Regions from separate parts of the Cupriavidus malaysiensis genome, predicted to be linked through region 2. Evidence: predicted binding sites of a transcription regulator. Region 2 holds the regulator's gene; the other holds the start of a gene.
The links. Region 2 encodes NrdR, which represses ribonucleotide reductase genes. Its sites were predicted from a motif close to CACNANATNTNGTG; they were not measured.
Positions count from the first base shown of each region.

Region 1: the regulator NrdR is predicted to act here: its motif matches at 2,257-2,270, upstream of BKK80_RS18375 (ribonucleoside-diphosphate reductase subunit alpha).

Region 1 is NZ_CP017754.1:4,057,758-4,061,161, forward strand. Features, by position in the region: gene BKK80_RS18375 (ribonucleoside-diphosphate reductase subunit alpha) at 1-2,036, opposite strand, end outside; gene ampD (1,6-anhydro-N-acetylmuramyl-L-alanine amidase AmpD) at 2,489-3,112, opposite strand; gene BKK80_RS18385 (sigma-54-dependent transcriptional regulator) at 3,105-3,404, opposite strand, start outside.
Region 2 is NZ_CP017754.1:3,694,249-3,697,652, reverse strand. Features, by position in the region: gene BKK80_RS16735 (PilW family protein) at 1-260, opposite strand, end outside; gene BKK80_RS16730 (hypothetical protein) at 344-883, opposite strand; gene nrdR (transcriptional regulator NrdR) at 1,265-1,732, opposite strand; gene glyA (serine hydroxymethyltransferase) at 1,892-3,139, opposite strand; ZMP/ZTP riboswitch at 3,259-3,359, opposite strand.

The DNA.
Region 1 (3,404 bases), 360 kb from region 2:
AAGCGCAGCACGTGCAGGCAGTCCTGGAAGCCCATGATGCCCATGCCGACCGGACGATGGCGCAGGTTGGAATTGCGCGCCTTGTCCACCGCGTAGTAGTTGATGTCGATCACGTTGTCGAGCATGCGCATCGCGGTGCGGATGGTCTTCTGCAGCTTGGCGTGGTCGAGCACGTAGCTGCCGTCGGCCTGCTGCTTCAGGTGCGCCACCAGGTTGACCGAGCCGAGGTTGCAGACCGCGATCTCGCTCTCATTGGTGTTCAGCGTGATCTCGGTGCACAGGTTGGAGCTGTGCACCACGCCCACGTGCTGCTGCGGGCTGCGGATGTTGCAGGGATCCTTGAAGGTGATCCACGGATGGCCGGTCTCGAACAGCATGCCCAGCATCTTGCGCCACAGCTGCACCGCCGGGATCTTCTTGAACAGCTTCAGCTCGCCGCTGGCGGCCTTGGCCTCGTAGCCCAGGTAGGCCTGCTCGAAGGCCTTGCCGACCTTGTCGTGCAGGTCCGGGCAGGTCGACGGCGAGAACAGCGTCCATTCCGCGTTCTCCATCACGCGCTTCATGAACAGGTCGGGAATCCAGTTCGCCGTGTTCATGTCGTGCGTGCGGCGGCGGTCGTCGCCGGTGTTCTTGCGCAGTTCGAGGAATTCCTCGATGTCGAGGTGCCACGTCTCCAGGTAGGCGCACACCGCGCCCTTGCGCTTGCCGCCCTGGTTGACCGCCACCGCGGTGTCGTTGACCACCTTCAGGAACGGCACCACGCCCTGCGACTTGCCGTTGGTGCCCTTGATGTGCGAGCCGAGCGCGCGCACATTGGTCCAGTCGTTGCCCAGGCCGCCGGCGAACTTCGACAGCAGCGCGTTCTCCTTCAGTGCCTCGTAGATGCCTTCCAGGTCGTCCGACACGGTGGTCAGGTAGCACGAGGACAGCTGCGAGCGCTGGGTGCCCGAGTTGAACAGCGTCGGCGTCGACGACATGAAGTCGAACGAGGACAGCAGCTGGTAGAACTCGATGGCACGCGCCTCGCGGTCGGCCTCGTTCAGCGCCAGGCCCATGGCCACGCGCATGAAGAAGGCCTGCGGCATCTCGATGCGCACTTCATCGATGTGCAGGAAGTAGCGGTCGTACAGCGTCTGCAGGCCGAGGTAGTTGAACTGGAAGTCGCGCGAGGCGTCGAGCGCCGCGCCCAGGCGGGCCAGGTCGAAGGTGGCCAGCTTCTCGTCGAGCAGTTCGGCCTGGATGCCGCGCGCGATGAACTTCGGGAAGTACTCGGCGTAGCGCGTCGCCATCTCGGCCTGGGTCACCTCGGCGCCGAGGATTTCCTTGCGGATGGTGTGCAGCAGGATGCGGGCGGTGACCTGGCTGTAGTCCGGGTCCTTCTCGATCAGGGTACGCGCGGCCAGGATGGCCGAGTCGTAGACCTGGCTCATCGGCACGCCGTCATACAGGTTCTTCAGCGTTTCCCGCAGGATCGGCTCGGCACTGACGCTCTGGCCGAGGCCGCTGCAGGCGTTGTCGATCAGCGCATGCAGCGCGGCCAGGTCCAGCGGCCTGCTCTGGCCGCCGTCGGTGACGTTGACCGTCACGCCGCCCTGCTGCACGCGGGCCACCGCCTGGGCGCTGGCCTGGGCGCGCTCCTGCGTGCGCTTCTCGCGGTAGAGCACGTAGGCACGGGCCACCTCGTGTTCGCCCGAGCGCATCAGCGCCAGCTCGACGTGGTCCTGCACATCCTCGATATGGAAGGTACCGCCGTTCGGACGGCTGCGCAGCAGCGCGCGCACCACGCCCTGCGTCAGCTGCTCGACCAGCTCGCGCACGCGCGCGGAAGCGGCGCCCTGCCCGCCGTTGACGGCGAGGAAGGCCTTGGTCATGGCCACCGTGATCTTGCTGGGCTCGAATGCCACCACGGCGCCGTTGCGCCGGATGATCTTGTGATCCTGGTAGCCGCTGTTAGCGGCGGCAGTCGACTGCTGGGGCGCTGCAGCGCCGGCGGGATTGGCCACGCCGGCTGTGATTTCGTTCTGGGCCGTCTGCATGAAGCACTCCTGTTTCCCGGGGTGAAAACGACAGAGTCCCCAGCAAATGCGCACTGAACAATCCCACCGCCGGCACGGGGCCGGAACGGCAAGCGGCTTGCTACATCTGCAGGGGACTCGAAAGACTGGACGCCCGGTGTCCCGGGCCGCCGGCCGCGCGATGCCTGCATCGCGACGGCTGCGTCCCCTGAGTCACATCCAGGCGAGCACGCTGCCCGACCACTAGATATAGTGGCCGGATCAGAAAACTGGACTAAGTATAGTGAAACGACACGCGTTGACCAGTCTTGACAACTTAGTTTTTGCCGAGCGGTGCCGGCCTTGCGCGCTGCCGCATGGCCGCCAGGCCGCATAGCGCAAGGCTTGGGCGCCGCATGGTGCGGGGGCGCATATTGTAGAGAAATTTTTTCGATTGGCCGACGGCAGCCGATAGCCACAAGCACCGTCAGGATTCACTTGCCAGCCGGCCTCACCGTGCGGTAAGGCAGCAGCGCCGGCGCCAGGCCAGCCTCGCCGGCCAGCCGGTCCCAGTCGAAGTGCGGGCCCGGATCGGTCTTCCGTCCGGGCGCGATGTCGCTGTGACCGGCCAGCGCGCCCACCGAGGGGTAGGCTGCCAGCAACTCCCGCACCAGGGCGGCCACCGTGTCGTACTGGGCGGCCGTGAACGGCAGGTCGTCGCAGCCCTCGATCTCGATGCCGATGGAGAAATCGTTGCAACGCTCCCGGCCGAAGAAATCGGACAGGCCGGCATGCCAGGCGCGCGCATTGCAGGAGACGAACTGGATCAGCTCGCCATCGCGCGCAACCAGGAAGTGGGCCGACACGCGCACGTCGTGGATGGTGGCGAAGAAGGGATGGCGGGTGGCGTCGAGCCGGTTCTGGAAGAAGGCCTCGATGTCGCCGCTGCCGAACTGCCCGGGCGGCAGGCTGATGTTGTGCAGCACCACCAGCCCGACCGGCATGCCGGCGGGACGCTCGTCGAAATTCGGCGAGTCCACGCGGCGCGCCGCCGCCACCCAGCCGTCGGCGCCGGGACGCAATGCGGGCCGCAGGTACCTGGAACGCCGCTCAGCCATCGTGCCTCCCTGTGGCCAGCGGGTCGGTGCATCCCGATATCTCGGTGCCCTCGATGCCGTCCGCCGCATCGAGGGCCTCGCCCGCTTCCTCGCGCCCGTCGCCGCGGATGCCGAGTTGCTGGATGCGGTAGCGCAGCTGGCGGAAGCTCAGGCCCAGCAGCGGCGCCGCCGCCGTGCGGTTGAAGCCGGTCTGCTGCAGCGCCTGCAGGATCAGGCTGCGCTCCAGCGACTCCAGCCGCGCCGGCAGGTCGATCGGGAAGACCACGGGCGCGCCTATCGCGCCGATCGCATC
Region 2 (3,404 bases):
CGCCCGCTGAGCACCGGCGGCGCGCCGGGTGGCAGCGCGGGGGCGTCGGCCGGACGCCAGCCGGCGTGGCGGACCAGGTGCGCCACGGCTGCCAGCGCGCGCTGGCCGCGTTCCTCGAGCAGGATGCGGTCCACCGCCAGCCGGTAGGCGGCCTGCAGCGCCTGGAAAGTGACGGCGGCCAGGCCCATCACCAGCAGGCCGAGTACCAGTCCGACCAGCAGCTCGACCAGCGACAGGCCGCGATATTGCCCGGTCCGCATGCCGTGCCCGCCGTGGTGGCGGCGCGCAGCGGGAGCCGGCGACGTCCGCGACCTGGCTTGGGAGTTTCGGCGGGCGCCGCCGGTCACGGGCGGCTCCACAGCACGAGCGCCATATCCTGCGGCGCCAGGCCGGCGCGGGCCAGCCGCGCGACCGCCAGCCGGCGCCCGGCAGCGCAGCCGAGGCTGTCGAGGCGGTCGCAGGAGCGCAGCGCCAGTACGCCCGCGCCCTGGAGCGGGGGGAGTGCCCGCTCCGGCGCGTCGGCTTCGATCAGCTCGACCGCGGCGCGGGTGGCGGCGCCGAAGGCCTCGGCATGGCGCAAGGCCTGCAGTGCATGCGGCGAGAGCCCGGCGAGCGGCAGCATGGCCATGATGGCCAGGGCAAGCGCAGCCAGGCTTTCAGTCAGGACGTATCCGGGCCGCTTGCGTGGGTGCCGGCGGCATGGCAAGCGGCGCGCATGCGCGCCGGGGTGCGCTGGGGGCACCAGGTGGCGACGGCCGCGGCGGCCGGCCATCCCGCTGCGCCGGAACAGGCCTGCCCGGCCGCTGCGGATGGGGCGATAGCGGTGGCCGGCGCCGTCGGTGCCGCCGGGACAGTGGGTGCGGATGGGAGCAGGACCTGGCATGGCAGCCTCCGTCGATCTGGTTACCGGTCAGCATAGGGACTGGCTGCCGGACCGACGTGTCGGCCTGTCACGAGTTGGCGTCATCATGTTGCGCCCGCCGGCCTGTCGCCGAGGACCAGGATGCGATGGAGGCATGCCGGCAAGACCTGCCCCGGGTCGGCCGGTACACTACCCGGCATCCGCCACTTCAAGAACCTGGGCAGCGCCGGCAGCTACTCCGATGTCACGCATGGCGTGAACCGCAACTGCGTCAGCGCGGGCACGAGGTCAACACCTGCGCCGACGCCAGCCTGCCGGGCTGAAGCATCAACACCAGCCACGAGCCGGCGCTGGCGACGGCAGTCAGAAGCGTGAAGCGAAAGGGTTGAAGGGAGGCGGCGCTCAGGCCTTGCGGGCCGGGCTGGCGGAAATCTCTTCCAGCACTTCGCGGAATTCCGACACGTCCTCGAAGCTCCGGTAGACCGAGGCAAAGCGGATGTAGGCGATCTTGTCCAGCTTGCGCAGCTCGCGCATCACCAGTTCGCCGACCTGGCTGCTGAGCAGTTCCTTCTGGCCCAGCGACAGCAGTTTTTCCTCGATGCGGGTGATGGCATCGTCGATGGCCTCGGCCGAGACCGGGCGCTTGCGCAGCGCGGTGCGCATGGAGTCCTTGAGCTTGGCGCGGACGTAGTCCTCGCGCGAGCCGTTCTTCTTGACGATGGCGGGAAAGAACAGTTCGATGCGCTCGTAGGTGGTGAAGCGGCGGTCGCAGGATTCGCAGCGCCGGCGGCGGCGCACGGTGTCGCCCTCTTCGGACATGCGGGTGTCAAGCACCTGCGTGTTGGAATGACCGCAGAAGGGACATTTCATGCCTGACCACCTTGGGATGTATGGAGCGGCTGCGCCGGCCGTATTGTGATTCTGTCATGGCGCGCCCGCCTTGACGAGGGGCGGGCGGGCATGCCGGCTGCCGGCATGCCCGAGCCTGGCGCCGCCCGGGCGGGCGGCGGGGCAGGCGGTCTTAATGCCTCAACCGTAGACCGGGAAGCGCTTGGTCAGCGCGGCGACCTGCTCGCGCACGCGCGCGATATTGGCCTCGTCGTGCGGGTTGTCCAGCACGTCGGCGATCAGGTTGGCGACCTGGCGGGCTTCTTCTTCCTTGAAGCCGCGGGTGGTCATGGCCGGCGAGCCCAGGCGGATGCCCGAGGTGACGAAGGGCTTTTCCGGGTCGTTGGGGATGGCGTTCTTGTTGACGGTGATGTGCGCGTCGCCGAGGATCTTCTCGGCTTCCTTGCCGGTGATCTGCTTGGCGCGCAGGTCGACCAGCATCACGTGGCTCTCGGTGCGGCCGGAGACGATGCGCAGGCCGCGCGCGATCAGGGTCTCGGCCAGCACAGCGGCGTTCTTCACCACCTGTTGCTGGTAGGCCTTGAACTCGGGCGCCAGTGCTTCCTTGAAGGCCACGGCCTTGCCGGCGATCACGTGCATCAGCGGGCCGCCCTGGATGCCGGGGAAGATGGCCGAGTTGATGGCCTTCTCGTGCTCGGCCTTCATCAGGATCACGCCGCCGCGCGGGCCGCGCAGGCTCTTGTGCGTGGTGGTGGTGACGAAGTCGGCATGCGGCACCGGGTTCGGATAGACGCCGGCGGCGATCAGGCCGGCGTAGTGGGCCATGTCGACCATGAAGTAGGCGCCGATGGACTTGGCCACGCGGGCGATGCGCTCGAAGTCGATGCGCAGGGCGAAGGCGGACGCGCCGGCGATGATCAGCTTGGGCTTCTTTTCCTGGGCCAGTTTTTCCAGTGCGTCGTAGTCGATGTCTTCCTGGGCGTTCAGGCCGTAGCTGACCACGTTGAACCACTTGCCGCTCATATTGAGGGCCATGCCGTGGGTCAGGTGACCGCCTTCGGCCAGGCTCATGCCCATGATGGTGTCGCCCGGCTTCAGCACGGCGAAGAACACGCCCTGGTTGGCCTGCGAGCCGGAATTCGGCTGTACGTTGGCGGCTTCGGCGCCAAACAGTTGCTTGACGCGGTCGATCGCCAGTTGCTCGACGACGTCGACGTACTCGCAGCCGCCGTAGTAGCGCTTGCCGGGATAGCCCTCGGCGTACTTGTTGGTCAGCTGCGAGCCCTGCGCGGCCATCACGGCCGGCGAGGTGTAGTTTTCCGAGGCGATCAGCTCGATGTGATCTTCCTGGCGCTGGTCTTCCTTCTGGATGGCGGCGAAGAGTTCCGGATCGATCTGGTCGATCGTATAGCGGCTGCGTTCGAACATGGCGGGATTCGTCTTGAAAAGGGGATCCGACTTGGCTTCGGGGGTAGGGCGCGCGGGGGAAGGCACATGCGACCTGCACCGGCCTGGTTGCGGCCGGCGCAGGGCGCACCCTGCTTCCCATTCGCTGCCCAGGCGAGCGGCAGGCGTCTGAACTTCACGCCAGAGAACTTGCGCTTCCTCGTGGTAGTGCCCACTGACTTCGCCAGTCGCGCAAGATGGAATGGTTGGCGCGAGTCTACGCGAGCCTCGGGCCGGCCGCAAGCGG